Regions from separate parts of the Pseudomonas sp. EB271-G4-1 genome, predicted to be linked through region 3. Evidence: riboswitches for the same ligand, from Rfam matches in the RefSeq annotation. Region 3 holds a riboswitch; each other region holds the start of a gene.

Region 1 (11,374 bases), on a different contig from region 3:
GCTTTGCGGCTCCCAGGCCATGCCGTTGGGGTTGCGCAGGCCTGAAGCGAAGATCCGGTGGTTGCCGGTGGCGCGATCCACTTCCCAGATCGCCGCGCGCCCTTGCTCCTGGTCCATGCCGTTCTCGCCGACGTTGCTGTTGGAACCCACCGTGACATACAGCTTGCTGCCGTCCTTGCTGGCGATGACGTTTTTGGTCCAGTGGTGATTCAGGGTGCCCCCTGGCAAGTCGACGACCTTGATCGGTTTGTTCTGGATTGCCGTGTTGCCGTTCTCATAATGGAAGCGCAACAGCCGGTCGGTGTCGGCCACGTACAGGTCATTGCCGACCAGGGTCATGCCGAAGGGCGAGTTGAGGTTTTCCAGGAATACCGTGCGGGTTTCGGCAACGCCATCGTGGTTGCCATCTCGCAGCAGGGTGATGCGGTTCGGGCTCGGCACGCCGGCACCGGCGCGCCCCATGACTTTCTTGGTGATCCAGCCCTTGATGCCTTTGTTGTCATCGGGTTTGGGCGGGGCATTGGTTTCGGCAACCAGCACGTCGCCATTGGGCAGCACATAAAGCCAGCGTGGATGATCGAGGTTCTCGGCAAATGCGCCGACATGAGTACCGCTGGCCGCGACGGGTTTTGCGCCGTCCGCCCAGCCAATGGCCGGGGCGATGTTCATTGTCGGGAACAGCGTCTTGTTCGGTTCCGGTAGCTTGGGGGACGGCCCGATGCCGTCGGTGACTTGCAAGCGGGCGGTTTCGCCACAGGCGACGAGCCCTCCCGCTAATGCGATGACGAAAACCAGCTCGGATGTGCGCATTGCTGACCTTCCCTATGAATGCAGTGACTTAAATCATAGAGAAGCGGCAAAGCCCGATGGTTCAACCTTTAGCCGCGAGCTTCCTTGAGCAACACGGCAATGCCTGGGTGATAGTGACCGGCTTCATTGCGCAATTTGCGATAGGCATAGGGGAAATACCAGGCCACGGCGCAGCAATGCTCCTTTTGCAGGTCATCGACCATGTCCTGGAGTTCCTCCGGGGTGGCGCCTTGCTGGCTCTTGTGGGGAGCGACGAACAGGCAGCCGATTCTCAGGTCGCTGGCGTAGCTGATTTTTTTCGCGTCACTGGTGATGTCCAGCAAGGCCTGGGTCAGGTTCAGGCTGTTAACGCGTGGCCAGCGCTGCGTGGCCTGCAGCCAGGCGCGATCTTCGGTGGTGGCGATAAACAGGTCGGCGCGGCCGTTGCGTTCGCCTTCTTCGGTCTGTTTGCGCGTGGGCGATTGTTGCAGTGTGACCATCTCAGCCATCCATGCCGCGGCAGAAAGCAGGCCGAGGTTGGCTTTTTCATCGAGCCAGTAGGGTGTCTCGTTGTCGCCGCGAACGGCGTTATAACGATCGATACAGTCGAACCAGCGCTCCAGCACCGGACGCAGGAATTCCAGCTTCGGATTACTGATGATCATGCCTTGCATAGGGCTCACCTTATTATTGTGTTGTGAGATTGTGGCAAATTGATATCACTGAAGTGAGTGTGACACAAGATTGACGTCATTTTATGAATGGTTGGCAGTTATTCGTTCCGGCACCCTGTCTTCAATTGACGCTCCACCCCCAACCCTCTAACCTTCGCCGCTTGTTTCAGGTGCTCTGTGGCTTGGGTCGACAGAGTGAAACAGGGAAGCCGGTGAGTGAGCGCTTCAGTCGATGAAGCCCTGCGATCCCGGCGCTGCCCCCGCAACGGTAAATGAGTGAAAACTGCGCTTGAAGCCACTGCGTCGATCCATCGATGCGGGAAGGCGCGCAGCGAGGCGTCACGCCGCTCATGAGCCCGGAGACCGGCCTGATCCATCCAAGCGGCATCACGGTGGGCGATGCCAGGCTTCTTGCCGTCTATTCTTGTGCCTGCCCGCCGTTAATCCTGCCTCAACGGAGAGCTCCCCCATGTCTGACAATCCTGATCGTGACGAACGTCACCTGGCGCGCATGCTGCGCAAAAAGGCCGTCATCGACGAACGCATCGCCAATTCCCCAAACGAATGTGGCCTGCTGCTGGTGCTGACCGGCAATGGCAAAGGCAAGAGCAGTTCGGCGTTCGGCATGCTGGCGCGTGCCATGGGTCATGGCATGCAGTGCGGCGTGGTGCAGTTCATCAAGGGGCGTAACAGCACCGGTGAAGAGCTGTTCTTCCGGCGCTTTCCCGAGCAGGTGCGTTTTCATGTGATGGGCGAGGGCTTCACCTGGGAAACACAGGATCGCCAGCGCGACATCGCGGCTGCCGAAGCGGCCTGGGCGGTGTCGCAGCAACTGCTGCGCGACTCGTCCATCGGCCTGGTGGTGCTGGACGAACTGAACATCGCCCTCAAGCACGGCTACCTCGATCTCGATCAGGTGCTCAGCGATTTGCAGGCGCGTCCGCCTATGCAGCACGTGGTGGTTACTGGTCGCGGCGCCAAGCCGGAGATGGTTGAACTGGCGGATACCGTCACTGAAATGGGCATGATCAAGCACGCCTTCCAGGCCGGTATCAAGGCGCAAAAAGGCGTGGAGCTGTGAACCAGCCTCGACGTTGCCCGGCGGTGCTGATTGCTGCGCCGGCGTCCGGCCAGGGCAAGACGACCGTGACCGCTGCGCTGGCCCGGTTGCATCGTAACCAGGGCCGTAAGGTTCGCGTGTTCAAGTGCGGCCCGGACTTTCTCGATCCGATGATCCTCGAACGCGCCAGCGGTGCGCCGGTGTATCAACTGGACATGTGGATGGTCGGCGAGCAGGACAGTCGCCGCCTGTTGTGGGAGGCCGCCGGCGACGCTGACCTGATCCTGATCGAGGGTGTCATGGGGCTGTTCGACGGTACGCCGTCCAGCGCTGACCTGGCGCGGCATTTCGGCGTGCCGGTGCTCGCTGTGATCGACGGCACCGCCATGGCCCAGACCTTCGGCGCACTGGCCCTGGGCCTGGCGCGTTATCAGCCGGACTTGCCGTTTGCCGGCGTGCTGGCCAACCGCGTGGGCACCCTGCGCCACGCGCAACTGCTCGAAGGCAGCCTGACCGAAGGCCTGCGCTGGTATGGCGCCTTGTCACGGGAGACCGGGATCGAATTGCCGAGTCGACACCTTGGCCTGGTGCAGGCCAGCGAGTTGAATGACCTGGATGTGCGCCTCGATGCGGCGGCCGAGGCCCTGGCCGGCAGTTGCGAAGTCGAACTGCCGCCGGCGGTGGAATTCGCCGCGCCCGATGTGGTGACAGTCGAGCCCTTGCTGGCTGGCGTGCGCATCGCCGTGGCCCGTGACGAAGCGTTTGCCTTTACCTATGGCGCCAGTCTCGATGTGCTGCGGGCGATGGGCGCCGAGCTGCGGTTTTTCTCGCCGATCCGTGATGCAGGTTTGCCAGAGGCCGACAGCCTGTACCTGCCGGGTGGCTATCCGGAATTGCACCACGTGGCATTGGCGCAGAACACTGCCATGCTCAGCGCCATCCGCGCCCACCACGCGGCAGGCAAACCCTTGCTGGCCGAATGCGGCGGCATGCTTTATTTGCTCGATTCGCTGACCGATGTCGAGGGCACTCGTGCCGAGCTGGTCGGCTTGTTGAAGGGCGACGCGGTGATGCAAAAGCGCCTTGCTGCATTGGCTCTGCAAGCGGTTGAGCTGCCGGAAGGTTCTTTGCGCGGGCATACCTATCACCATTCGTTGACCACGACCGAGCTTGTTCCGATTGCCCGTGGCCTGAGTCCTAACGGCGGGCGTGGGGCCGAAGCGGTTTATCGTGAGGGGCGGATGACGGCCTCTTACGTGCACTTTTATTTCCCGTCCAATCCATCAGCGATTGCCGCTTTGTTTGCGCCTGACTGGACGGACGCCTTCGCGAGCAGGCTCGCTCCCACAGGGGAACGCATATCAAATGTGGGAGCGAGCCTGCTCGCGAAGAGCCATGACTGACAACGCCTTCAGCCAGGCCGAACGCGACGCGGTCTACCGCGCCATCGGTGAACGCCGCGACATGCGTCACTTCGCCGGCGGCACGGTCGAGCCCGAGCTGCTGCGACGCCTGCTCGAAGCCGCGCATCAGGCCCCAAGTGTCGGCCTGATGCAGCCCTGGCGGTTCATCCGCATCAGCGATCGAGCCTTGCGTGGCCAGATCCAACAGCTGGTGGAGCAAGAACGTATCCGCACCGCCGAGGCCCTGGGTGAGCGCACCGACGAATTCATGCACCTCAAGGTCGAGGGCATCAACGATTGCGCCGAAGTGCTGGTCGCCGCGTTGATGGACGATCGCGAACGGCACATCTTCGGTCGTCGCACCCTGCCGGAAATGGACCTGGCCTCGTTGTCTTGCGCCATCCAGAACCTCTGGCTGGCGTCCCGCGCCGAAGGGCTGGGCATGGGCTGGGTCTCGCTGTTCGAACCGCAAGCCTTGGCGGACCTGCTGGGCCTGCCGCCTGGTGCCAAGCCCCTGGCCATTCTCTGCCTGGGACCGGTCAAGGCCTTCTATCCGGCGCCAATGCTGGTGCTCGAAGGCTGGGCGCAGGCGCGTCCGTTGAGTGAGCTGCTGTACGAAAATTATTGGGGAGTGAGTCAATGAGTGTGGCGTTGTTGAGTGTCGCCGCGGTAGCGCTGGATGCGCTGCTGGGTGAGCCCAAGCGCTGGCATCCGCTGGTGGCGTTTGGCCGTTTCGCCGAGCGCATCGAGCAACGTTTCAATGGTGGCGGTCGCGGCTGGCGCAGCCATGGGGTCACCGCGTGGGTGATCGCCGTAGTGCCGCTGACCCTGTTGGCCACGGCGCTCTCATGGGCGCCGTACGTCGGCTGGATCGTCGAGATTCTCGCGCTCTATTGCGCCCTGGGCATGCGCAGCCTCGGCGAGCACGTCACGCCGGTGGCCAAGGCCTTGCGCAGCGGTGACCTTGAAGAAGCGCGCCAACGCGTGAGTTATCTGGTCAGCCGCAAAACCAGTGATCTGGATGAAACCGCCGTGGCCCGTGCCGCCACCGAATCGGTGCTGGAAAACGGCAGCGACGCGGTGTTCGCCGCGCTGTTCTGGTTTGCCGTGGCCGGTGCGCCCGGCGTGGTGCTCTACCGTTTGAGCAACACCCTGGACGCGATGTGGGGCTATCGCAACGAACGCTTCGAGCGTTTCGGCTGGGCGGCGGCCAAGATCGACGACGTGCTCAATTACATTCCGGCGCGCCTGGTGGCGCTGACCTATGCACTGCTGGGCAAGACCCGACTGGCGTTGAAATGCTGGCGTACCCAGGGGCCAACCTGGGACAGCCCGAATGCCGGTCCGGTGATGGCGGCGGGGGCCGGTGCGTTAGGCGTCGAGCTGGGCGGGCCGGCGATTTATCACGGTGAACTGCATCAGCGCCCGGCGCTGGGCGAGGGCGTGCCGGCGGATGCCGACGCCATCGACCGCGGCTGGCAACTGGTGCAGCGTGGGGTATGGTTGTGGCTGCTGATTCTGTGCGTGGGGTCTGAATTTTATGCTTGAGCACGGCGGACGACTGCGCAAGGCGGCGCACGATTACGGCATCGATGAAGCCGATTGGCTTGACCTGTCCAGCGGCCTGGCCCCCTGGCCGTTTCCAGTGCCGGACATCCCGCAACGGGCCTGGGCGCGATTGCCGGAAACCAATGACGGTCTGGAGCAGGCGGCCTGCGACTACTACGGCACCTTGCAAGCGTTGCCGGTCGCCGGTTCGCAGATGGCCATCCAGTTGCTGCCGCGTTTGCGGCGGGCGGGCAAGGTCGGCGTACTGTCACCCTGTTATGCCGAACATGCCGAGGCGTGGCGGCGCAATGGCTACATCGTGCGCGAAGTGCTGGAGCAGGAGGTCGACTTCTTCGTCGATAGCCTCGACGTGCTGGTGGTGGTCAACCCGAATAATCCAACCGGGCTGAACCTGACGCCCGCCCGGCTGCTCGACTGGCATTCGCGCCTGGCCCCGCGCGGTGGCTGGCTGGTGGTGGACGAGGCCTTCATGGACAACACGCCGCACCTGAGTGTGGCGCCGTTTGCCCATCAGGTAGGCTTGATCGTGCTGCGCTCCTTTGGCAAGTTTTTCGGCCTGGCCGGCGTGCGCCTGGGTTTTGTCCTGGCTGAGCGCAAGTTGCTCAAGTTGCTCGCCGAGCAAGTAGGGCCGTGGGCGGTCAGCGGGCCGACCCGAGTGCTGGGCCAGGCGTGCCTGCGCGACACCGAAGGGCACGTTCGGCAGCGCGAGCGCGCCGATGAGGCCAGTGCGCGGCTGGCCACCCTGTTGACCCGGCACGGCTTCCAACCCCAAGGCGGGTGCGCCTTGTTCCAATGGCTAATCACCGAGCGCGCCGAAGTACTGCACGAGTTCATGGCCCGGCGCGGCATTCTATTGCGCCTGTTCACCCACAACAGCAGCCTGCGTTTCGGCCTGCCTGGCGATGAAGCCGACTGGGCCCGCCTCGACTGCGCGTTCGACGCCTTCACCAGGGAAAGCCAATGACCACGCTAATGGTGCAGGGCACCACATCCGACGCCGGTAAAAGCACGCTGGTGACGGCACTGTGCCGCTGGGTTACGCGCCAGGGTGTCAGCGTGGTGCCGTTCAAGCCGCAGAACATGGCGCTCAATAGCGCGGTGACTGCCGACGGTGGCGAGATTGGTCGCGCGCAAGCCGTGCAAGCCCAGGCTGCTTTTCTTGAGCCCCACACCGACATGAACCCGGTGCTGCTCAAGCCCAACAGCGATACCGGCGCCCAGGTGATCATCCATGGGCGTGCAGTCACCACGATGAATGCCGTGGCCTATCACGACTACAAATCCATTGCGATGCAAGCGGTGCTGGCGTCCCACGAACGCTTGAGCTCAGCGTATCCAGTGGTGATGGTCGAGGGGGCGGGCTCACCGGCCGAGATCAACCTGCGCGCTGGCGACATCGCCAACATGGGCTTCGCCGAAGCGGTCGATTGCCCGGTGGTGCTGATCGCCGACATCAATCGGGGCGGGGTTTTCGCTCACCTGGTGGGCACCCTGGAACTGCTGTCGCCCTCCGAGCAGGTGCGGGTCAAAGGTTTCGTCATCAACCGTTTTCGCGGTGACATCGCCCTGCTGCAACCCGGTCTCGACTGGCTGGAAGCGCGCACTGGCAAGCCGGTGATCGGCGTACTGCCTTACGTGATGGACCTGCACCTGGAGGCCGAGGACGGCATCGACCAGCGCCAGGCCGACAAGGCCGGGCAGCTGTTGAAGGTGGTGGTGCCGGTGCTGCCGCGCATCAGCAACCACACCGATTTCGATCCACTGCGCCTGCACCCGCAAGTGGACCTGCAATTCATTGGCCCCGGCCAGGCGATTCCAGCGGCCGACCTGATCATTCTGCCAGGCTCGAAAAGCGTGCGTAGCGATCTGGCCTATCTGCGCGCCAATGGCTGGGACGCCGCGATCTCGCGACACCTGCGCTATGGCGGCAAAGTCCTGGGTATTTGCGGTGGCCTGCAGATGCTCGGCGAGCAGGTGCATGACCCGCTGGGACTTGAAGGCGCGCCGGGGTCCAGTGATGGCCTGGGCCTGCTGGCATTCACCACGCAGCTCGAAGAACACAAGCAGCTACGCAACGTGCGCGGGCGTCTTGCACTGGAGAATGCCGAGGTCTGCGGCTATGAGATTCACGCTGGCGTTACCACCGGACCTGCCCTGGAAAATGCCGCCGTGCAGTTGGACGATGGTCGTTGCGATGGCGCGCAGAGTGTCGATGGGCAAATTTTCGGCACCTATTTGCATGGCCTGTTTGAATCCCCGGCGGCGTGCAGTGCGCTGTTGCGATGGGCGGGTTTGCAGAATGTGCAGGAGGTGGATTACCACGGCTTACGCGAGCGGGATATCGAGCGCTTGGCGGATCTGGTTGAAAAGCATCTGGATACCGGGCTGTTGCGCGAGCTCTGTGGTTTTTAAGTTGGCCGTGCTGGCCCCATCGCGGGCAAGCCCGCGCCCACAGGGTTAACGGGTGTACTTAAGTTTTGTGACCAACCCAAACAACTGTGGGAGCGGGCTTGCCCGCGAAGGGGCCCGTCATGACACTGCACATTTTATGGAATAAACCATGCTCCAACTGATCCTCGGCGGCGCCCGCTCCGGCAAGAGTCGCCTGGCTGAAAAGCTGGCGACAGACAGCGGCCTTCAAGTGACCTACATCGCCACCAGCCAACCCCTGGACGGTGAAATGAACGAGCGTGTCGCCCATCACCGCGCCCGCCGTCCGACCGAATGGGCGTTGATCGAAGAGCCTGTGGAACTGGCCCGCATCCTGCGCGAAACCGCCAGCAGCGAGCGCTGCCTGCTGGTGGACTGCCTGACGTTGTGGATGACCAACCTGCTGATGCTCGATGACACCGAGCGTCTGGTGGCCGAGCGCGAAGCCTTGCTCGAATGCCTGGCGTCGTTGCCGGGTGAAATCATTTTTGTCAGCAACGAGACCGGAATGGGCGTCGTGCCGCTGGGCGAATTGACTCGCCGCTATGTCGATGAAGCCGGTTGGCTGCATCAAGCCCTGGCCGAGCGTTGCCAGCGTGTCGTCCTGACCGTTGCCGGCCTGCCCCTGACTTTGAAAGGAACTGCTTTATGAGCCCAACCTGGTGGCTGAACCCCTGCAAACCGATCGACGCCCAGGCGGTCGAGCAGGCGCAAGCCCGTCAACAGCAACTGACCAAGCCGGCCGGCTCACTCGGTCAGCTTGAGTCGGTGGCGGTGCAACTGGCCGGACTGCAGGGGCAGGTGAAGCCGAGTCTGGAGCGGTTGTGGATCGCGATTTTTGCCGGTGACCATGGTGTGGTGGCCGAGGGAGTGTCGGCCTATCCCCAGGAAGTTACCGGGCAGATGCTGCTCAACTTCGTCAGCGGCGGTGCAGCGATCAGTGTGTTGGCGCGGCAGTTGGGCGCCTCCCTGGAAGTGGTCGACCTGGGCACCATCACACCGTCGTTGAAACTGGCGGGTGTGAGACACCTGAACATCGGGCCCGGCACGGCGAATTTTGCCCAAGGGCCAGCGATGACCGCGGCGCAAGGCGAACGCGCGTTGCAGGCCGGTCGCGACAGCGTTGAGCGCGCCGTTGCGATGGGTGCGCAACTGTTCATCGGTGGCGAAATGGGCATCGGCAACACCACGGCGGCCAGCGCCCTGGCCTGTGCCTTGCTCGATTGCCCGGTGGTGCATCTGGCCGGGCCGGGTACGGGGCTGGATGCGGCGGGTGTCAGTCGTAAAGCGCAAGTGATCGAGCGCGCGCTGGTGCTGCACGGCGCTCAACGTGGCGATGCGCTGCAGACCTTGTTCAATCTGGGCGGTTTTGAAATCGCGGCACTGGTGGGCGCCTACCTGGCGTGCGCCCAGCAAGGCATTGCAGTGCTGGTGGACGGGTTCATCTGCAGTGTCGCGGCCTTGGTCGCGGTGCGCTTGAATCCGTCGTGCCGCCAATGGCTGTTGTTCGGTCATCGCGGAGCCGAGCCGGGCCATCGTCATGTGCTGGAAACCCTGAAGGCCGAACCCTTGCTGGACCTCGGCTTGCGCCTGGGCGAGGGCAGTGGTGCCGCGCTGGCCGTGCCATTGCTGCGTCTGGCCTGCGAGCTGCACGGGCAGATGGCGACGTTCGCCGAAGCGGCGGTGGCGGACCGTCCGGCATGATCTTGCATCTGGACTTGTTGCGTCACGGTGAAACAGAACTCGGTGGCGGCTTGCGCGGCAGCCTTGACGATGCGCTGACCGACAAGGGCTGGGCGCAGATGCGCCAGGCGGTGGCGGGGCAGGGGCCCTGGGATCGCCTGGTCAGCTCGCCTTTGCAGCGCTGTGCGCGTTTCGCCGAAGAACTGGCGATGCAGGCAGGACTGCCGATCGAGCTGAACAAAGACCTGCAGGAACTGCACTTCGGTGCCTGGGAGGGACAGAGTGCCGCGGCACTGATGGAAACCGACGCCCAGGCCCTGGGTTTGTTCTGGGCTGATCCGTATTCGTTTACCCCGCCAGAGGGTGAACCGGTCGCGGAGTTTTCAGCGCGAGTACTCGCGGCGGTCGCACGCTTGCATGGGGCGTACGCCGGAGAGCGTGTGCTGCTGGTCAGTCATGGCGGGGTCATGCGTTTATTGCTGGCCCACGCCCGGGGCTTGCCCCGCGAGCAACTGCTCAATGTCGAAGTGGCGCACGGCGCGCTGTTCTCGCTCTTGGTCGAGCCCGGTGGTGTCTTGAGGGAAGTGCGCTGAACATGTTGCCATTCTGGATCGCCCTGCAATTTCTCAGCAGCCTGCCGATTCGTCTACCGGGCATGCCAACGCCTGAGGAACTGGGGCGCTCGCTGCTGTTTTATCCGCTGGTGGGTGTGCTGTTCGGCGTGATTCTGTGGGCGCTGAACGGGCTGTTGCTGGGCACGCCACTGCTGCTCCATGCCGCACTGCTATTGACGGCGTGGGTGCTGCTCAGTGGCGCGCTGCACCTGGATGGCCTGGCCGACAGCGCCGATGCATGGCTGGGCGGATTCGGCGACCGCGAGCGCACGCTGACGATCATGAAGGATCCGCGCAGCGGGCCGATCGCCGTGGTCACGCTGGTGCTGGTGTTGCTGCTCAAGTTTGCCGCGTTGCTAGCGTTGATTGAGCAGCAGCACAGTGTGCTATTGATCATCGTCCCACTGATTAGCCGCAGCGCGTTACTGGGGTTGTTCCTCACCACGCCCTACGTGCGTCCCGGTGGATTGGGCCAGGCGCTGGCCGATCATCTTCCGCGGTTGGCGGGCAAGCAGGTGTTGGCGGTCAGTGCCTTGTTGTGTGTGCTGATCGCTGGGTTCAACGGCGTTTGGGCGCTGCTGCTGGCGGCGCTGCTGTTTGCCTGGCTGAGGCAGGTGATGCTGCGCCGATTGGGCGGCACGACAGGTGACACGGCAGGGGCGTTGCTGGAGCTATTGGAAGTAGCAGTGCTGGTGGGCGTGGCGCTAATCCTGTAGGAGCGAGCATGCTCGCGATGGAGGTACAAGCACCGAGGGGTGTCAGGCAGTCAGCGTCATCGTTGACGTCCATCGCGAGCATGCTCGCTCCTACAGGTAGAGGGGTTTGGTGTAACATAAATTTGCTTTCATTCAACCACGGGTATATACACGCACCATGCTCGAATCCCAATGTTTATGCATCAACCTGCGTCGCGCCGCCCGTGGCGTCAGCAGGCATTACGACGGCGCTCTCGATGGCTTCGGGATCAACGTTGCGCAGTATTCTTTGCTGTGCAACCTGCAGCGCCTGGATCAACCGAGTATCTCAACCCTCGCCGAAGCCATGGGCCTGGATCGCAGTACCCTGGGGCGCAACTTGCGTGTGCTGGAGGGTGATGGCCTGGTGACGCTGGTCGAGGGCGAGGACATGCGCAATCGCATCGTCCTGCTCACC
Region 2 (11,374 bases), on a different contig from region 3:
GTTGGCGCGCTCCCTGGTGCAAATTCACAACGCACCCGAGCGTGCCTGGTCAATTGCGCAACTTGCGAGCGAGTCGAATATGTCGCGCGCGGCCTACGCGGTGCATTTTCGCGACGTCATCGGGCAGACACCTGCCGAATATCTGTTGAGTTGGCGGATCAGCCTGGCGCAGAAGCGTCTGCGTGAAGGGCGGTCGATTACGCTGATCGCCGCCGAGGTCGGCTATGAAAGCCCTTCGGCACTGGCACGTGCGTTTCGACGCAAGACGGGCTGCAGCCCGCGGGACTGGGTGAAAGACCTGGCGGGAGACGATGATGGGGCAATGGCCTGAAAGCATCGAACTGCTTCAGGCCATCGCGCAGGGTCGATCATCGGTTCAACGGCTTTGCAGCTCAGTCAGCGAGTGGCCGGCGATAAATATCGAGGCGGCAAGCAAGCCGATGTCCTTGAGCAGAAACTGCCCCGGCGCCACCGAGATGCCTGGAAAACCGAGGCCGGGTTCAATCACGCCGGGGGTCGAGAACATGAAGCTCAAGGTGGTGAAGAACAGTCCGGCAGACAGGGCTGCGCCGATCAATGAAAGCTTGGGTGACAGCAAGCGACCTGCAATCAGGACCCCGATCGAGACCTCCAGGATGCCGAGCAGGCTGGAGAAGGTATCGACACTGAAAATGTCGTAGACCCAACCCAGCAGAGGGCTGTTGCTCACCAACGGAACCAGCCCGACGGCTTCGTAGTGGGTGAACTTCATCCCGCCAAACCAGAAGTAAATGACGGCGAGTGCAAAGTAGGCACCATAGGTGCCAAGCGCCATGGTTTTGATCCCGAGCGTGGAAGAGCTTTGTACGTTGGTGCTGCTGTTGTCGATGCTTAAGGTTTTCATGATCAAGGCTTCCAGGAGAGTGGTGAGGAACGCTAATCAACAACCCGGCGCGGTGTGCGTTGGGAGTGCGGACAGTGTTGCCTTGGATGCCATGCTCGTGGCGCCAGAACGTATTGCATTCAGTGCAGATCGTCTTGACTTGGCGACGAGAAAAACCACAAGACCAGAGCAGCAGCACTGATCGAGGCGCCCAGCAGGCTGACGGCCATCCAGCCCCAAAGCGCATAAACCTGGGTCGCTGCGGCGGCTCCCAGCGCGCTGCCGACCGAGTAGAAGCACATGTAGGCGCCGACCATGCGACTGTGCGCGTCGGGTCGTGCGGCGAAGATGATGCTCTGGTTGCTGACGTGTACTGCCTGCACCGCAAAGTCGAGCAGGACGACGCCGCAGACCAGGGCGACCAGGGACGTCTGGGCGAATGCAATGGGCAACCAGGACAGCGTCAGGAGCCCTAGCGAAATGCCGGTCACTCGTTGCCCCAGGCCTTGATCGGCCCAGCGACCGGCTCTTCTGGCCGCCAGGGCACCGGCGACGCCGGCCAGGCCAAACAGGCCGATAGCCGTGTGTGACAGCGACAGCGGCGGGGCGCTCAAGGGCAGCACCATGGACGTCCACAACACGGAAAAAGCGGCAAAGATCAGCATCGCCAACAGGCCTCTGGCGCGTAACGTGGGCTCGGTAATGAATAGGGTGAACAGCGAACGGATGAGCGTGAGGTAGCTGTCTTGATGCCTTGGCACTGCCGTTACGGGCACGCTTTTCCACAGCACCGCCGCGAGCGTAAGCATCAGCCCTGAAGACACAAAGTACACGGCGCGCCAGCCCGCGATGTCCGCAATCACGCCAGAGGTAAACCGCGCCAGAAGAATGCCCAGGACAATCCCGCTGGTTACCGTCCCGACGGCTTGCCCGCGTTGCGAGGGCGTTGCCAGCGCGGCGGCGTATGCCACAAGTACCTGTACGACCACGGCCAGCAGGCCCATCACGATCATGGCACTCAACAGGGCCAGCCATTGCTGGGCAGCACCGACCGCCGCCAGCGCCAACGCCGACAGCAGCACTTGCGCCAGAATCAGCCGCTTGTGATTGACCAGATCCCCCAGCGGGACGATGAACAGCAGCCCCAGCGCGTAACCCACCTGGGTGGCCGTCACCACAATCCCGATCATAGATGAGTCCACGCCCAGACTCTGGGCCATGGAATCGAGTAACGGTTGCGCGAAGTAAACGTTGCCGACTGCAAGTGCGCAGGTGATGGAAAACAATAACGTCAGCGATGGTGAAAGCCCTGGAGAGTGTTCGAACCCGGTGCATTCGCCGATTTGCCCAGGCCGCCTGACCAGGCATTGGGCCGCTGAATCGGTATCTGCTGTCATGTGCGCCTCCGTGGCGTTAAACTGGTTGCAAATTAAAACCTGAATCTATTGTTGGCATGACAGGTTTCAAATTGCAACCACATTCCCGGGAGTAAAAAATGCTCGACGACGCTACGCCACAAGGCAACGAATGCCCGGTCGCAAGAACACTGGAAGCCATTGGCGATCGCTGGTCGCTCATGATCATCCGCGATGCCTTTGACGACATTCGCCGGTTCAGCGAATTTCAGAAGAGCCTGGGCGTGGCCAAGAATATTCTGGCTTCGCGACTGAAGACTCTGGTCGAGATCGGGATATTCGACATCCGACCGGCGTCGGATGGCAGCGCCTACAAGGAGTACGTGCTGACAGAGAAAGGACGGGAGATCTTTCCGTTGGTGGTCTGCATGAGGCAGTGGGGCGAACGATTCCTGTTCGAGCCGCAGGAGACCCGTTCTGTGCTGTTGGACAATGCGTCCGGCAAGCCGTTGATGCCGATTGAGGTGCGCTCAGCGAGCGGGCAGACGCTGGGGCCCGCTGATTGCCACAGGGTTAGACTGGTTGATGGCGAGTCGTGAATCGGCTGTTGTCATTCCAGAAGTGGTGAGGGCCAAGCAAACTTTCCATCATCGCCCAGGCTGCCATTGTGAGTACCCTGGCAGACCCTCCCCATTCAGCCACGCCACGTCCTGCTCCGTCCAGATGTGATATTCGGGCCTGGAACCAGGATCCTCGTCCAGCGTCGCCACGCGCACGATCATCGCGCTTGAGCCGTTACGCTCTGCCGCAAGGTGCGATCCGCAGTGCGAGCAGAAGTGTCGGATCTTCCCGGGAGTTGACTCGAAAGGCCTCAACGCGTCCAGGCCTCGTGTCCACCTGAAATGCTCTTTCAACACGCCAGCCGTGGAGACATAAGCAGCGGCATGGGTCTTGCGGCAGGTGCTGCAGTGACAATGGCTGATCGGCATATCAATGCTGTCGATCTCATAGCCTACAGCCCCACAAGCGCAGCTTCCTTTCATTTTGTCCTCCGGTTTGGGCACTGTGTGAAGATCACGGCTTTTTGCAGTCTGACGGCGTTTGCCAAGCGACAAGCTCGACGTAGCTCGACTCCCCACCTCCAGTCGCACCCGACAACCAACCCCATACGAAGGACAGGGTGGTCCGCCCCTCGTGATCAACGCCTACCGTGCCACGAGACCAGCCGGACAGAATCTCACCCTCCGTGGTCAGGCAATGAAAAAGCAGCTCGATGGTCTCGGGGCCTGTCACGCGGCCGACCTGATGGCCCATGCGGATCTTGCCGCCCTGGTAGGTACTTGAAATGGCATCTCCCTCGACCTGGTAGTGAAACACCGTGCCTGCACCGGACAGCCCGTGGGTATTGCCTGCTACCGTGAATCGGCGATTGTTCAAACGTTCGGTGACTTGAGAAAAGGGGCTTTCCATGAATGTTGCTTCCTTGTAGTGGAGAGGGTCCATCTTAGCGTTGGAGTACTGATTACTTTCCGGGGAGCGATGCGATCATTTGATCAAATGCCGTTACCGAATATCTCCCATCAAGGTTGCCGACGGTGGGCATTTTTGAAGGAAACCCGAATCGCACTCTGCCGGGAAGCACTTCATCCATGGCTGAGTACCAAGTCAGCAGCGCTTGTTGGAGGCGCACGTGTAGCTCGAATTTGCTGCGTCGGCGGGTGGTGTCTGCTTTGGCACGCGCGCGCGCGAGCTGGGGATCGATGCGGCCAACAATATAACAGTCAGCAAAGCCAATACGTCCTTGTGCGATCGTTTCTCTTGTAGCGTCCAACTCTACCCGCCACTCGGGTTCGCTCGCCTCGCCGATTTGCCAAAGGCTCCAGATGTAGTGGAGCTTGAGAGGATCACTGTCACATAAGGCCCACGAAGAGGTGTTTTCCATGGCCAACGTTTGTTGCCAGCGATCCACGTTTCGCTCTGCCCAAAAGGTGGCTGCTCCGACTGGATTCTTTATCCGGTCCGGCTCGTTATCAAAACGGCCGTTTTCGGGAATGACATGCTGCTTTCCATGCTCGGCGCACCAAGTGGTTTTCCCACTGGCGCTGATACCTTCAACAACCAGGATCATTGTTATGACTGCTCCATTAATTGCGTCATTGCGGCACGCGTCAAAACCTTCCCGTCAGCGGATACTCCACAGCCAGGCGTATCTGGTCGGTGTCCAGTTCTGCCTGTGCGGTATTGCCCCGATGCACATTGTATTGCAACGACAGGGTGGTGCCTTTCGCCGTGCCACCTTGCACCACATGGCGCACCTGCAGGTCACGCTCCCAATGTTTGCCGCCTTCGCCATAACCCAGGTAGGCGTAGCCGCCTTGCGGGTCGACATGGCTTCCATCGATCCGGCTGCCGCGCACATAGGCGGCGCTCATGGACAGGCCCGGTAACCCCCAGGGGCTGGCATCGAGATCGTAGCGGGCTTGCCAGGACTGTTCATGGGGAGCGTTGAAGTCCGACAGCTGGACGGCGTTGCTGATGAAGATAGCGCCACGGGTGACGTAGTCAAACGGTGTGTTGGCGTCCACCTTCTGATAGCCGAGGCTGAAGCCATGGGGGCCTTGGGTGTAAGTGGACATCAGGCTCCAGGTCGTGCTGTCGATCCTGCCGGACAGCGACTTGCCCTCATCCGTGGTGCGGTACAGGTTCAGGTTGATCGACAACGCGCGGGTTTCATCCAGCGGCTGGATGAAGGAGCTACCCAGGTAATGCTGGTTCCAGGTGTCCTCATAGCGCGATGTATAGGCGCTGACGGTCAGCTTCTTTGCCGGTGTGAAGACCACGCCCGCGAGATCGAAGGCATTGCCTTTCACGGCGTTGGAGTAGTTGACCACAAAGCCCTGGTCATGGCTGCTGGCGTTCCGATCGGTACTTTCGCTGAAATGACCAGCTACCAGCGTCAGCGCCTCGAACTCGTTGCTTGTGAGAAACACCCCGGTGGCGGTCTCCGGGAGCAGACGGCTATCGGACGAACTGAATACCGGCGTTTTCACGCGCTGTTCGCCATAGCTCAGCACGGTCGATGACCGGCGCAGTTTGAGTGCCGCACCGCCGCGGCTGAACGCATCCTTGGGATGTCCCTGGTTGTCGAGACCGAGCAATCGCGCTTTCCCTGCGCGGCCACCGCCGCTGTCGAGTTGTGCCCCGAGGTAGGCATGGGCATCCATGCCCACCCCGATCAAGCCCTGGGTGAAGCCCGATTGCACCGTCGCCATCAGCCCGTAGGCCCATTCTTCGGCGTAGCCATTACGCTCATCACGCGGTTTGTAGGCATTACGCGCAGCGCCATTGCGGGCGCCATTGAGGTACTCGCGATGGTCGTAAACCGTGCGATTGAGCACGCTCCAGGCGCTGTCCTGGATAAATCCCTTGGCTTGCGATTGAACTGAATCGGCGAGTGCGAGAGGGCTTGCCAGGGCGAAGAGAATGGCTGATCGGGTATGCATTCCGGGGTGTCCACAAACAAATCAGGATGAGCGCAAGCGCAGGATGTGCGTGCCGTCGAAGGGGTCAATGAGGTAGTGCGCGTGCACCCCGAAAGTCTCCAGCAGGCGTCGCGGGGTCAACACCTCGAGCGGCTTGCCAAGGGCCACCAAGCGCCCTTTTTCCAGCACCGCCAGACGATCGCAGGTGAGTGCCTGGTTGAGGTCGTGCAGGGCAATCACGGTGGTCACGGGCAATGCGTGAACAACGTGCAGAATCGCCATCTGGTGCTGGATATCCAGGTGGTTGGTCGGTTCGTCCAGCAACAGGATCTGCGGGCGCTGGGCCAGGGCGCGAGCGATATGCACGCGCTGACGCTCGCCGCCAGAGAGGCTACGCCACGTGCGCCTGCAAAGATGCGTCGCATCGACGTCGCGCAAGGCTTGATGGACGATGTCTTCGTCCGCCTTCGACCATGGACTCAAGGCCGACAACCACGGCGTTCGGCCCAGGGCCACGGCATCGAACACACTGATCGCATCCAGGGTGTCGGCCTGCTGCTCAACCACCGCCAGGGTTTGGGCGATGGTTCGCCGGGACAGGGCCTTGAGGTCTTGGCCGTTGAGATGGACCGCTCCCCGGCTGGGCCCACGCACGCCGGCCAGCAGTTTGAGCAGGGTGGATTTTCCAGAGCCGTTGGGCCCGACAAGGCCCAGGGTTTCGCCACGACGAATGTCCAGGTGAATCTGGTGCAGAAGTTCAACTTCGCGGATATGCAATCCGAGGCTGGAACAACTCAGCACGGTTTCGTCGGTAACCGGCGCAAGCGCATTCATCGGGCATTCCTCCGACCGACCAGGATCAGCGCAAACACCGGCGCGCCGACCAATGCCGTAATCACGCCGACCGGAATTACCTGGCCCTTGATCAAGGTTCGCGACAGCACATCGGCGGCCACCAGAAACACCGCACCGCCCAGCGCACTCGCCGGCAACAGGCGGGTATGCCGAGTGCCCAGCAACAGCCTTGCGGCGTGGGGAATGACCAGTCCAACGAAACCGATAGAGCCGACAATCGACACCATCACCGCCGTCACCAGGGCGGCGCAACTGATCAACAGAAATTGCACGGGACGAACCGCAATGCCGAGTGAGGCCGCGGAGTCGGCGCCAAAGGTGAAGGCATCCAGTGCCCGCCGGTGCCACAGGCAAACCGCCAGGCCGGCCACCGCAACCGGTACAGCCAGCCACACGGAGGGCCAGCGCACGCCACTGAGATTGCCCAGTAGCCAGAACATGATGCCGCGAGCCTGTTCGGAACTGGCCGACTTGGTGATCAGGAACGCGGTGAGCGCATTGAACAGTTGTGAACCGGCAATGCCCGCCAGGATGATCTGGCCGGTACTGCCGGGCGAACCGCTGGCACGGCCCAGCAATACCACGACGGTGAAGGCGGCGACGGCGCCGGCAAACGCCCCGGCCGACATCGAAATTGCTCCGGCACCCAGGCCCAGCAACGCCACCAGCACCGCACCCGTCGAGGCCCCCGCGGAAATGCCAAGCAGGTAGGGATCGGCCAACGGGTTGCGCAGCAACGATTGCAGGATCACCCCGCAGGTCGCCAGGCCCGCCCCGCAAGCCGCCGCCACCAACGCGCGAGTCAGGCGGTAGTTCCAGACGATGCCCTCATCGATAGGATCGAGGACATACCCGGCCATCCACATTTTATTGGCCAACACCTGGAACACCACGCCGGGTTCGATGCGGGTTTCACCGATGGCCACGCCGGCGATCACGGCCACGAGCAGCATCACCAGTGCAAGCAGAGTGCGAATCAGCGTTGCGGTCATTTTGGCAGGTCGTAGCGGTTGATGGCCGTTGCCAGCGATTCGAGACCGTCGAACATTCTCAAGCTGGCCTGCATGGCCATGGCGTCGAGGATAATGATGCGGTTGTTTTTCACCGCGTCCATGTTGCGGGTCACGGGATCGCTGCGCAGGAATTGCAGTTTCCGTTGATAGTCGTCAGCCGGGAAACGCCGGCGATCCATGCGGGCGATGACCAGGAATGTCGGGTTGGCCTTGGCGATGGTTTCCCAGCCAACGGTTGGCCACTCTTCGTCGGACTGCACCACATTGCGCACGCCCAAGGTGCCCAGCATGAAGTCGGGGATGCCCTTGTGCCCGGCGACATAGGGATCGATGTCCAGGCTGGCACTGGAAAACCAGACCAGCGCGCTGGTGTGCGTGAGGTCTTTGCCTTGCACCGCGGCAATGGACTTGGCCAGGCTGGCCTGCAGTTGCGCGTTCAGTTGCTGCCCGCGCGCCTGGACATCAAAAATCTCGGCCAGCTGGGTAATGCTCTTGTAGAGACTGTCAATGCGAAACGGCTGCAGGCGGGTGCCGTCGGCCCCCACCAGGTTGTCCTTGGATTCGCAGTCCGAGGGCATGAGATAGGTTGGAATCTGCAGTTCGTGAAACTGCTCGCGGGTAGCGACTGCGCCTTGCGGGCCGACCATCCACTCAAGTTCGACAGCGACCAGTTCCGGGCGCTTGCCGATGACCGACTCGAAACTCGGCTCGTTATCGGCCAGGCGTTCGATCCTGTCGTTTTGCCCCTTGTATTTGCCCAGCACATCATTGAACCACAGCGAAGTGCCGACCAGTTTGTCACCGAGTCCCAGGGCGAAGAGCATTTCGGTGCCGGCCTGGCCGATAGTCACCGCCCGGACAGGGGCGTGCGTGAACGTCAGTGTGCTGCCGCAGTTCTCGATCGTCAGCGGGTAATGAGTAGGGGAGGCACAGGCGAGGGCAGAAAGTCCCAGGCCGGTGACGAGGGCGAAAAAGCGCGGCAACAGCATGATGCAATCTCCATTTGAACCGTACACGCAGCCAGGGTGCAAGGTCTGGAAAACACATCATCGAGCGCTGCCGAAAACAGCAGTGCAAGGCCCATCACCTGAGTGACGCGCGCGCAGATGTCCTTCCCGGACACCCCGCCGGTTAGTGATTTGTTGCTTGGCCGGCAGGTCTCCTGACTGATGCGTCATGGCGTGCTCCAGCCTTCCCGGGAATCGATCCCAGTGGCAGTTCAGGAGCAGGCTCGGCACCTACAGTTGCGGGGGCAGTTCCGTTTGATGCGTTGGCAGCATCACGGATTCCCTATTAATCCCGTTTGGGAACCGGCGGCGGCATGGTAGTCGATCATGCCGCCCGAGGCGAACCCATCGCCTGATCAGAAGTATTTGAGCCAGGCGATATCGCGACGACGCGCCTTCAATGCGGCGAACCAGCGCACCGGTGGATACAGCGTTGCCGCCAGGAGCACGGCGATCAGCCATACGGTACCTATGCCGTGGAAGCCGAAGTAGTCGCCCTGGTTCAGGCCGAAAAATGCCGCGCTGAGCAGATAAAGCATTTTCAGCACATACAGATGGAGCAGGTAGAAAAACATCGGTGCCGCGCCAAATACCGCCAGGATGCTGATCCATTGGCGCTGCCGGGCCCGCTCGAAGCCAAGCAGCAGTAAAAGCCCCACGCCCAGTGTCAGGCACAGGAACAGCAGGGAAGGGGGGTACTTGGTGATGTTGAAGAAACTCATGAGGGTTTCTGTCGTGCTTTCATGAACCACCCACTGCGCTTCGCCATAACCGTTGACCAGGCGCAGGGCGATGAAACCGATCAATGCACAGGCACCTGTCAGCAACAGATAACGCTGACGCATTGCGAACGAGGTAGAGCGCGCGAACCACGGACCGATGCAGTAACCCAGGGCGATGACGCCGATCCACGGCAGCACGGGGTAGGAGGTGCGCAGGCGCAAGTGGTCGGAGAATTCGATCCAGCCGCGATCATGCAAAATCGCCCAAGGCAGGTGCAGCGCCGATCCGGGCGGGAAGTGCAGGGGATCGAGCAGGTTGTGCAAACCGACTATGGCCAGGCCCAGGACACACAATATTGGCCGAGGTAGCCAGGCCAATACAGAGAGAGCAATCATGCTGACACCAATCGCCCAGATCACCTGCAGGTAGATCACAGCAGGCGGGAACTGAAAGGTCCAGGCGAAATTCACCAGGGTGAACTCCAGCACAACCAGGAACAGGCCACGCTTGAACAGGAACATCGACGGCGTGCCCTGGTGCTTCTCACCGTACAGGAATGCCGACAGTCCAGTGAGCAGAACGAACACCGGCGCACACAAATGTGCGAGGGTGCGGCTGAAAAACAACGTTGGCTCCGTGCTGTCGACGAGCATCGGGTCGGTGACCTGGCGGTGCAGGAAGAACGTCTCGCGCACATGGTCCAGCAGCATGAAAATAATCACCAGGCCCCTGAGGGCATCGATGGACGTCAGGCGTTGGCCCAGGCGGGTGATGGGCGGGATTTGAACAAGGTTTGTCATCGAAAGTCGCAGGCAGGGGGTGGGTCACGCTGTCGGTTAGCAATCGACAGTTTCTATGTTGTTATAACGTAACATACACCCTATTGCTGTGTCATCAGCAGCCGCTCTACCGTAAAACCTTTGTTTCTCAGTCGTTTCAATAGGGCTGCGTAAGCTTGAGGGGCTACGTGAGTTGTTCGAGACAAAATCCACAAATATTTGCGAGTCGGCTCACTGACGGCGGCCAGTTGATATTGGTTGTCAATATCTACAATCCAGTAGTCCCCCCACACTGCCGGAAGGAACGACAGCCATTCTGGCGCGAAACGCACTTTAAGCTTTGGAGAGTGGGTATCACCCACTTGATGACCAGTGGCGATAAAAAGATAGGGTTGGCCATTGCGCAATCGACAGCGGTAGAGCGCTTGCACGGTACCGTCGGCTTGCAGGTGAAAATCGGTGCGGGTGAAGCCCGCGCACTTTTTCTGAAACTGATTGGGGGTTCGGGCGATCTCGTACCAGATGCCCATGAACCGAGGAAGATCAATACTGACGACAGGTTGCAATGAGCGATTGGGGCTGTCTGCCTGATTACCAGAAACGGTAGAACTCAAACCGGCCCAAATCAGGCCAGTAAAAAAGTAGTCAAGTATTCTGCGCATAGCACTATCGCTCAAAACTGGCGACTCATACCCCTTTTGCCGTTGGAAAGTCTGGTGAACAACCTGGTTCTTAGGTTCAACGATAGACCTAAAGCCAGTTCAATCCATTGTATCGCTCCAATTTGGTACTGATGAACGGCGGCCGTGCTTGTTGAGCCAGGCGAGTTTGCTGCATAGATGTGAATGACCCCGGGTTTTATAAGTGCTCTCTAGGCTCGCGGTGCAATGTGTTTGAAACTCAATCGGTGACAGCTGAATGTCCAATAATTGCAAGTTAGACGGCTTTCAAATGCACGCTGGTGAACGGCCGACGCGACGATAGGAATTCTCGGTAACGCAGTCATTCGTGCGGGGGACATGGCCTGGCGTTCGTGGTTACCAGCCGCTCACCTGTGCGGCTCGATTCATCTAACTGCCCCGGCGCCAGTGAAAGCAATCGTGCGGTATTGATAAGCGCCATATGGCTTAAGGCCTGCGGGAAGTTTCCTAGCATGTGTCCGCTGCGAGGGTCGAACTCCTCGGCGAGCAGGCCAACGTCGTTGCGCAAAGCTAGCAGGCGCTCGAACAGCGCCTCGGCCTCAACTTGACGACCGGTCACGGCGAGGCAGTCGGCTAACCAAAAACTGCAAGGCAGAA
Region 3 (8,076 bases):
GTACGAAATCCCGAGTGCCCGGGTCAAGTAGATAGGCATCGGCCAGCAACGCGTACTGGTGATCGTCGATCAACCGCGTGGTGGCGTCGAAGGCGAACAGATTGTCCACCGTCGCGGCCATTTCGAATGCGCCTTTGTAGCCGTGCCGCTTGACCCCGTCGATCCACTTTGGATTGGCCGCCCGGGAGCGGATCACCCGGTTCAGTTCTTCCTTCAGGGTGCGGATCTTCGGCAGGTCCGGCTGGCTGTGATCGCCGTGATAACTGGCCGCCGCCTCGCCACTCAGGCTTTCCACGGCAGCCAGCATGCCACCCTGGAATTGGTAGTAATCATTGGAATCGAGCAGGTCGTGCTCACGGTTATCCTGGTTTTGCAGCACCGCCTGTACCTGGCTCAGGCGCTGGGAAAACTGCTCACGGGCCACCGTACCTTCATCAGACCCGCCGTACGCGTAGCCACCCCAATTCAGGTAAACCTCGGCCAGGTCCTCGCGGCTTTGCCACAGGCGACCATCGATGGCGCCCTGCACGCCTGCGCCATACGCGCCGGGCTTGGCACCGAAAATGCGCCAGCCGGCCTGCCGCCGCGCCGCGTCTTCATCCAGTCCCGATTGCAACAGCGCTTCACGCTCGGCGCGCACCTTGGCTGCCAGCGGATTCAAGTCATCCGGCTCATCGAGCGCGGCGACCGCTTGCACGGCCGCATCGAACAGGCGGATCAGGTTGGCGAAGGCATCGCGGAAGAAACCCGATACACGCAAGGTCACGTCCACCCGCGGACGATCAAGCAGGCTCAGCGGCAGAATTTCAAAGTCGTCCACCCGTTGACTGCCGGTGGCCCAAACCGGTCGCACGCCCATCAACGCCATGGCCTGGGCGATATCGTCGCCGCCGGTGCGCATGGTCGCAGTGCCCCAGACCGACAGGCCGAGCTGACGCAAATGATCACCATGGTCTTGCAGGTGACGTTCGAGAATCAGGTTGGCGGACTGGAAACCGATGCGCCACGCGGTGGTGGTGGGCAGGTTGCGTACGTCCACCGAATAGAAGTTGCGCCCGGTGGGCAGCACGTCCAGGCGACCGCGACTCGGCGCGCCACTGGGGCCTGCCGGGACGAACCGGCCGCCGAGGGCGTCGAGCAGGCCACGCATTTCTGCGGGGCCACAGGCATCCAGCCTGGGTGCTACCAGTTCGCGCAAATGCTCGAGGATAGCGTTCACTTCAGTCCAGCAAGCCTCCTTTGGGAGGTTCTCACAGGGGGCATTCAACACCTGTGAAATAAGCTGTGCGGCGAACAGTTCGAGGCGTTCGCGGGTATCGCCCGTGGTGCGCCAGGGTTCACCGCTGACCGACAATAATTCGCCGGGACGCGGTCCGCTCCACGGCTCGGCCAGCGCGCAATCCAGTGGGTCGAAGCCCAGCGCGAACGCCTTGGCCAAGGCCCGCAGCACACTCGATTGCGCGCCACGGCCATCGCCCCGGGGAATGCGCAGCAGCGCCAGCAACGTATCGATGCGCAGCCTTCCGGCCGGTGACTCGCCAAAAACATGCAAGCCATCGCGGATCTGCGACTCTTTCAAGTCGCACAGGTAAGTGTCCAGGCGCGGCAGCCAGATCGCCGCATCCGCATCGCTATCGAGCTGATCGTCCAATTGCAGCTCGCGGTCTATGTGGGTGTCCCGGACCAATTGCAGGATGTCGCGCTGCAGTTCCCGCGCTCGCCGTGGATCGAGCAATTGCGCTTCGTAGTATTCGTCGGCCAGCAACTCGAGATTACGCAGCGGGCCGTAGGTCTCGGCGCGGGTCAGTGGCGGCATCAGGTGGTCGATGATCACCGCTTGCGTGCGGCGCTTGGCCTGGGCGCCTTCACCCGGGTCGTTGACGATGAACGGATAGATGTTCGGCAACGGCCCGAGCAGCGCATCCGGCCAGCAGTGCTCCGACAACCCTACGCCCTTGCCCGGCAGCCATTCCAGGTTGCCGTGCTTGCCCACGTGGATTACGCCGTGGGCGCCGTAGGTATTGCGCAACCAGAAATAGAACGCCAGGTAGCCATGGGGAGGCACCAGGTCCGGGTCGTGATACACCGCACTTGGATCGACCTGGTAACCCCGCGCCGGCTGGATGCCAACGAAGGTCAGGCCAAAGCGCAACCCGGCGATCATCATCCGCCCGCCACGACACATCGGATCACTGTCGGGCTCGCCCCAGCGCTCCAGCACGGCCTGGCGATTGACTTGCGGCAACGCGTTGAACATCAGCAGGTAATCGTCCATGGCCAGGCTTTGCTGGCACGGGCGTTGATCGAGGGTTTCGAGGTCGTTGCTGACACCGCCCAACAATTGCTGGATCAACGCGGTGCCGCTGGCAGGCAGATCGGCTGGCAGCGGATAGCCTTCTTTATGCAGCGCACGCAGGATATTCAAAGCCGCAGCCGGTGTATCGAGCCCGACGCCGTTGCCTATCCGACCATCACGGGTCGGGTAATTTGCCAGAATCAGCGCTATGCGTTTTTCGCCATTGGGCAACCGCGCCAGATCGATCCAGCGCCGCGCCAGTTGCGCGACAAAGTCCATGCGTTCTGGCTGAGCGCGATAGCAGACCACGTCGGACTGACTGCGCTCGCTGCGCCAGGCCAGGTCCTTGAAGCTGATCGGGCGACTGATGATGCGCCCGTCCAGTTCCGGCAGCGCAATGTGCATCGCCAGATCGCGGGGGCCGAGGCCTTGTTCGCTGGCTCGCCAACCCGGTTCATTGTCTTGGGCGCAAATGGCCTGGATCACCGGGATATTGCGGCGAAATGGCCGCAAGTGCGGTGCCTCCGGACTGGATTGGGCGAAACCGGTGGTGTTGAGAATCACCCCCGCCTCGACTTCATCCAGCCAGTCCTCGACCACGGCAAGGCAGCCAGGCTCTTTCAGGCTGGCCAGCGCAATTGGCAACGGGTTAAGCCCCGCCGCCTGCAAGCGCTGACAGAAAACATCAATGAATGCGGTATTCGCCGCTTGCAAATGCGAGCGATAGAACAGCACCGCCGCCACTGGCTGACCGCTCTGCCACTGGGCCCGCCAGTCGCTCAGCGCCGCAGGGCTTTTTTGTGGGTGGTAAATCGCCGTACGCGGCAAGGTGTGCGGCTCGGCCCAGGCGTAGTCGCGATCGAGCCAACGATTGGCCAGGCAACGGAAAAAGTCGAGGGCATTGCCCATGCCACCCTGACGCAGGAATTGCCAAAGCCGGTCGCGATCCCCAGCGCCCACGGTGCTCAGATCACTGAGCTCCGGGTCCGGTCGATCATCGCCCGGCACCAGGATCAGCTGTACACCCCGCTGCGACAACTCCACCAGCCGCTCGACGCCATAGCGCCAATAGGCAATGCCGCCGTGCAGCGAAATCAGGATGACCTTGGCATGGCGCAGGACTTCGTCGACATACAGATCAACTGATGCATGGTTCTGCACCTGCATCGGGTTGGCCAGGCGCACGCTTGGGTAGTCTTCGGGCAACTGCTGCGCCGCTTCGGCAAGCAACGCCAGGCTGGAGTCGCCGCTGCACAGGATAACCAGCTCGGCGGGGGTTTGCCCTAGGTCGGCAATGTTGTCATCCGACACGAATCCGCCGGGCTGGGTCCTGAGCAGGTGCATGGGTTACACGCTGAGCGCGGCGCGCAATTGCGCTTCGAGCGTTGTGGCGTCCAGCGCCTGGCCAATCAACACCAGACGGGTGGTGCGTGCTTCTTCAGCGCTCCACTGGCGGTCGAAATGCTTGTCGAATCGGGTGCCCACGCCCTGGATCAGCAGGCGCATCGGTTTGTTCGGGACCGCGGCGAAACCTTTGACGCGCAGGATGCCGTGCTGCACCACCAGTTGGGTCAGCGCATCCATCAGCAGGCTTTCGTCGGATGCCGGCAGTTCGATGGAGATCGAATCGAAGGCATCGTGGTCGTGATCGTCTTCGCCTTCATGGTGGTGATCGTGATGGCTGTGACGGCTGTCGATGTGTTCTTCGGACCCGGCACCGAGGCCGATCAGCACGTCCAGCGGCAGGCGCCCGCTACTGGCTTCGATGACTTTCACCGCTGGCGGCAGTTCCTCGGCGACTTCCAGGCGTACGCGTGCCAGGTCTTCAGGGCTGATCAGGTCGGCCTTGTTGAGGATCACCAGGTCGGCGCTGGCCAACTGGTCGGCGAACAGCTCGTGCAAAGGCGATTCGTGATCCAGGTTCGGGTCGAGTTTGCGCATGGCGTCGACTTGATCCGGGAACGCGGCGAACGTGCCAGCCGCGACGGCCGGGCTATCGACCACGGTGATCACCGCGTCAACGGTGCAGGCACTGCGAATTTCCGGCCACTGGAAGGCCTGGACCAAAGGTTTTGGCAGGGCCAGGCCGGACGTTTCGATCAGGATGTGGTCTAGGTCGCCACGACGGGCCACCAGTTCGCGCATCACCGGGAAGAACTCTTCCTGTACGGTGCAGCACAGGCAGCCGTTGGCCAGTTCGTAGACACGGCCGTTGGCCTCTTCTTCGGTGCAACCGATAGAGCACTGCTTGAGGATTTCGCCGTCAATGCCCAGCTCGCCGAACTCGTTGACGATCACCGCGATGCGGCGGCCCTGGGCGTTGTCGAGCATGTGCCGCAGTAAGGTGGTTTTGCCCGAGCCGAGGAAGCCGGTGACGATGGTGACGGGGAGTTTGGCCAGTGTTTTCATCGGATGCCCTTTGGCAAGGTGGCGGGCATACGGGACGAGAACCGGCAACGCACACGCGCGCAGGAAGCGTTCGCCACCGGATCACCCCGCCCGGTTGTAGTGAGAATCTGTATCGAGGCAGGTCTCCTGGCTGACGGCTGGCCAGTCGTTGGACTGGCGGTTGCTGCGCCTTCCCGCGCGCGCCATGGCTGGCGCATGCAGTGGCATGGCAGAAACTGAACCGTTCACAGTTGCGGGGGCAGCCGCGGCATTGACCGCGTTCCCTTCTTAGCTTCGACAAACGCCGAAGAACCTCGAAAGCGCAAGGCTACGCATGGTATCGGGGCGGGTCAATGTTCACATGATTCCTGCGGTGCGCCCTTCGCGAGCAAGCCCGCTCCCACACTTGAGGGTCTGCCCTGAAGGAACTCGGTCAAATGTGGGAGCGGGCTTGCTCGCGAAGGGAACGACTCGATGTTCAAGTGAGAACCCTTGCCAATTGACGCCCGCCCCCCGCCCATGCTCTCCTACGCATCTTGTTACGGGTGCCCTTCACAGGGTGAAACGGGAAACCGGTGAATCATGTGCTTTACTTCAGGCCATGTCAGTCCGGTGCTGCCCCCGCAACGGTAAGCGAGTGAAGCGTCAGATCCACTGTGCCAATGCGGCATGGGAAGGTGACGCTGGAAGGTTCAGGCTAACGCCTGCGCCCCTCGTGAGCCCGGAGACCGGCCCGCAACACAAAGTGACCATCACCATCACTTCAATCAACAAACCCGCGGTGGGCGGGCGCTGTTCGGACTTCTGCGCGCTCGGTCGTGCGGAGTTCTGCTTGCGCTCTTATTCCCCGCTGACCGAACAGAGGGAAGCGCCATGTCGATTATCAGCAGCACCGGCCACAGCAATGCCGCCAGCAGCACCACTACCCTGTCCCAACGCCTGACCGCGGCGATTTTTGCGTCAATCCTCGGCGCCAGCCTGGTGTATTTCGCCGGTTTCTCGCACATCGAAGCAGTGCACAACGCCGCACACGATACGCGCCACAGTTCCGCGTTCCCGTGCCATTGAGACCTGTCGACATGATCAAGCGTATTGCGCAAACCGCAGGTTTCACCGGGTTGCTGGCCGCCCTGCTGCTGACCCTGCTGCAAAGCTTGTGGGTTTCACCGCTGATTTTGCAGGCCGAAACCTACGAACAATCAGGACCAGCAGCGGTTGAAGTTCATGAACACGCCGCTGGTGTAGCCGCACATACCCACGATGCCGAAGCCTGGGAACCGGAAGACGGCTGGCAGCGCGTGCTGTCGACCACTGGCGGTAACCTGGTAGTGGCGGTTGGTTTCGCCCTGATGCTCGCTGGTCTCTACACCCTGCGCGCGCCGACCAAAACCTCCCAGGGCCTGCTCTGGGGCTTGGCTGGCTACGCGACATTTGTGCTGGCGCCGACGCTTGGCCTGCCACCTGAGTTGCCGGGCACCGCGGCTGCCGATCTGGCGCAACGCCAACTCTGGTGGATCGGCACCGCCGCCTCCACCGCTGTCGGTATCGCCCTGATCGTGTTCAGCCGTCACTGGCTGATGAAAGTCCTTGGCGTGGCGATCCTTGCGGTGCCTCATGTGATTGGCGCTCCGCAACCGCAAGTGCACTCGATGCTCGCTCCAGAGGCACTGGAAACTCAGTTCAAGATCGCTTCGCAGCTGACCAACATGGCGTTCTGGCTGGCCCTGGGCCTGATCAGTGCCTGGTTGTTCCGCCGCAAAAGCGATGGTCAATACCCCGCATGACAGGCCTCAGCGCAGCGCCGACCCTGGTGGTCGGCCTGGGCTGCCAGCGTGGCTGCCCCGTCAGCACGTTGCGGGCACTGCTTGACCAGGCACTGCAGGCGCACCAGATCGAACTGCATCGGATCAAGGCCCTGGCCAGCATCGACTTGAAGCGCGACGAACCGGCGCTGAACGAACTGGCCGAACAGCTTGGGTTACAGATGATGTATTTCAGCAGTGAACAACTGGCGAGCTATCAACCCCGACTGAGCCATCATTCGGACATCGCCTTTGAACGCACCGGGTGCTATGGCGTAGCGGAAAGTGCCGCCCTGGCACTGGCCGAGCAACTGGCCAACGGCCCGGCTACATTGCTGATCCCACGCCAAAAATATGCCCAGGCTACCCTCGCATTGGCTGGCGCCGCGTAAAATCCCCGATAATCTGCGCATTCGATCATGAGCATTCTTCATCTGAAGCCTTGCCCAGCGTCCCTTTTCAACAGGAATCCTTAATGACGGTCTACTTCATTGGCGCAGGTCCCGGCGATCCCGAACTGATCACCGTCAAAGGCCAGCGGTTGATTCGCACCTGCCCGGTGATCATCTATGCCGGCTCGCTGGTGCCCGCCGCCGTGTTGGAAGGGCACTGCGCCGAACAGGTGGTCAACAGCGCCGAACTGCACCTGGAACAGATCATCGAACTGATCAAGACGGCCCATGCCAATGGCCAGGACGTGGCGCGCGTGCATTCCGGTGACCCGAGCCTGTACGGCGCAATAGGCGAGCAGATACGCCACCTGCGAGAACTCGGCATCCCTTTTGAAATAGTCCCCGGCGTGACCGCCACGGCCGCCTGCGCTGCGCTTCTGGGCGCGGAACTGACCTTGCCGGACGTTTCGCAGAGCGTGATCCTGACACGCTACGCCGACAAGACCGAGATGCCCGCGGGCGAGGAACTGGGCAGCCTGGCGCAACACGGGGCGACCATGGCGATTCATTTGGGGGTCAAACACCTGCAGAAAATCCTGGCCGAACTGCGGCCGCATTACGGCGCAGACTGCCCAATTGCGGTGATTCACCGGGCGACCTGGCCGGATCAGGACTGGGTGGTGGGGACGCTTGAGGACATTGCCGACAAGGTGGAAGCCAAGGGGTTTCGGCGCACGGCGCTGATTCTTGTGGGTCGGGTGCTGGGCAGTGAGCAGTTCAGCGAGTCGTCGCTGTATCGTGCGGGGCATGCGCATCTCTACAGGCCATGATGATCGTTCCCACGCTCTGCGTGGGAATGCAGCCCGGGACGCTCTGCGTCCCCTCTAAAGCCGAACGCGGAGCGTCCGATGAGGCATTCCCACGCAGAGCGTGGGAACGATCGGCGCTCACGATGGGCGCCGTTTTTTCATTTTGCAGCGAACACCTTAGTAGTAGGCGTTTTCTTTCTGCGTGTGGTCGGTCACGTCGCGCACGCCCTTGAGCTCGGGAATACGCTCGAGCAAGGTGCGCTCAATGCCTTCCTTCAAGGTCACGTCAGCCTGGCCGCAGCCTTGGCAACCGCCGCCGAATTGCAGGACGGCAATGCCGTCTTCGACCACGTCGATCAGGCTGACCTGGCCGCCGTGGCTGGCCAACC

What was found. Region 3 has a riboswitch for cobalamin ahead of AC3WWR_RS25180 (CbtB domain-containing protein). Riboswitches for the same ligand answer to the same signal wherever they lie in the genome.
Region 1: linked by a shared signal. The riboswitch ahead of cobO (cob(I)yrinic acid a,c-diamide adenosyltransferase) and the one ahead of AC3WWR_RS25180 (CbtB domain-containing protein) in region 3 are both predicted to bind cobalamin.
Region 2: linked by a shared signal. The riboswitch ahead of AC3WWR_RS27450 (ABC transporter substrate-binding protein) and the one ahead of AC3WWR_RS25180 (CbtB domain-containing protein) in region 3 are both predicted to bind cobalamin.

The regions. Positions count from the first base shown of each region.
Region 1 covers NZ_JBYTEO010000094.1:7,786-19,159, reverse strand. Annotated here, with positions in the region: gene AC3WWR_RS28905 (PQQ-dependent sugar dehydrogenase) at 1-810, opposite strand, end outside; gene AC3WWR_RS28900 (hypothetical protein) at 879-1,463, opposite strand; cobalamin riboswitch at 1,615-1,849, shown strand; gene cobO (cob(I)yrinic acid a,c-diamide adenosyltransferase) at 1,933-2,544, shown strand; gene AC3WWR_RS28890 (cobyrinic acid a,c-diamide synthase CobB) at 2,541-3,926, shown strand; gene bluB (5,6-dimethylbenzimidazole synthase) at 3,919-4,569, shown strand; gene cbiB (adenosylcobinamide-phosphate synthase CbiB) at 4,566-5,474, shown strand; gene cobD (threonine-phosphate decarboxylase CobD) at 5,467-6,459, shown strand; gene AC3WWR_RS28870 (cobyric acid synthase) at 6,456-7,907, shown strand; gene cobU (bifunctional adenosylcobinamide kinase/adenosylcobinamide-phosphate guanylyltransferase) at 8,056-8,577, shown strand; gene cobT (nicotinate-nucleotide--dimethylbenzimidazole phosphoribosyltransferase) at 8,574-9,629, shown strand; gene cobC (alpha-ribazole phosphatase family protein) at 9,626-10,201, shown strand; gene AC3WWR_RS28850 (adenosylcobinamide-GDP ribazoletransferase) at 10,204-10,938, shown strand; gene AC3WWR_RS28845 (MarR family winged helix-turn-helix transcriptional regulator) at 11,096-11,374, shown strand, end outside.
Region 2 covers NZ_JBYTEO010000082.1:2,548-13,921, reverse strand. Annotated here, with positions in the region: gene AC3WWR_RS27500 (AraC family transcriptional regulator) at 1-331, shown strand, start outside; gene AC3WWR_RS27495 (YkgB family protein) at 377-883, opposite strand; gene AC3WWR_RS27490 (MFS transporter) at 1,003-2,259, opposite strand; gene AC3WWR_RS27485 (winged helix-turn-helix transcriptional regulator) at 2,358-2,816, shown strand; gene AC3WWR_RS27480 (GFA family protein) at 2,865-3,260, opposite strand; gene AC3WWR_RS27475 (avidin-fold protein) at 3,292-3,687, opposite strand; gene AC3WWR_RS27470 (hypothetical protein) at 3,740-4,345, opposite strand; gene AC3WWR_RS27465 (OprD family porin) at 4,386-5,720, opposite strand; gene AC3WWR_RS27460 (ABC transporter ATP-binding protein) at 5,742-6,533, opposite strand; gene AC3WWR_RS27455 (FecCD family ABC transporter permease) at 6,530-7,546, opposite strand; gene AC3WWR_RS27450 (ABC transporter substrate-binding protein) at 7,543-8,556, opposite strand; cobalamin riboswitch at 8,703-8,897, opposite strand; gene AC3WWR_RS27445 (acetyltransferase domain-containing protein) at 8,931-10,097, opposite strand; gene AC3WWR_RS27440 (lipocalin family protein) at 10,178-10,738, opposite strand; gene AC3WWR_RS27435 (glycoside hydrolase family 15 protein) at 11,079-11,374, opposite strand, start outside.
Region 3 covers NZ_JBYTEO010000064.1:531-8,606, reverse strand. Annotated here, with positions in the region: gene cobN (cobaltochelatase subunit CobN) at 1-3,640, opposite strand, end outside; gene cobW (cobalamin biosynthesis protein CobW) at 3,644-4,705, opposite strand; cobalamin riboswitch at 4,805-5,016, opposite strand; cobalamin riboswitch at 5,211-5,435, shown strand; gene AC3WWR_RS25180 (CbtB domain-containing protein) at 5,558-5,752, shown strand; gene AC3WWR_RS25175 (CbtA family protein) at 5,764-6,468, shown strand; gene AC3WWR_RS25170 (cobalamin biosynthesis protein) at 6,465-6,878, shown strand; gene cobM (precorrin-4 C(11)-methyltransferase) at 6,962-7,708, shown strand; gene nfuA (Fe-S biogenesis protein NfuA) at 7,865-8,076, opposite strand, start outside.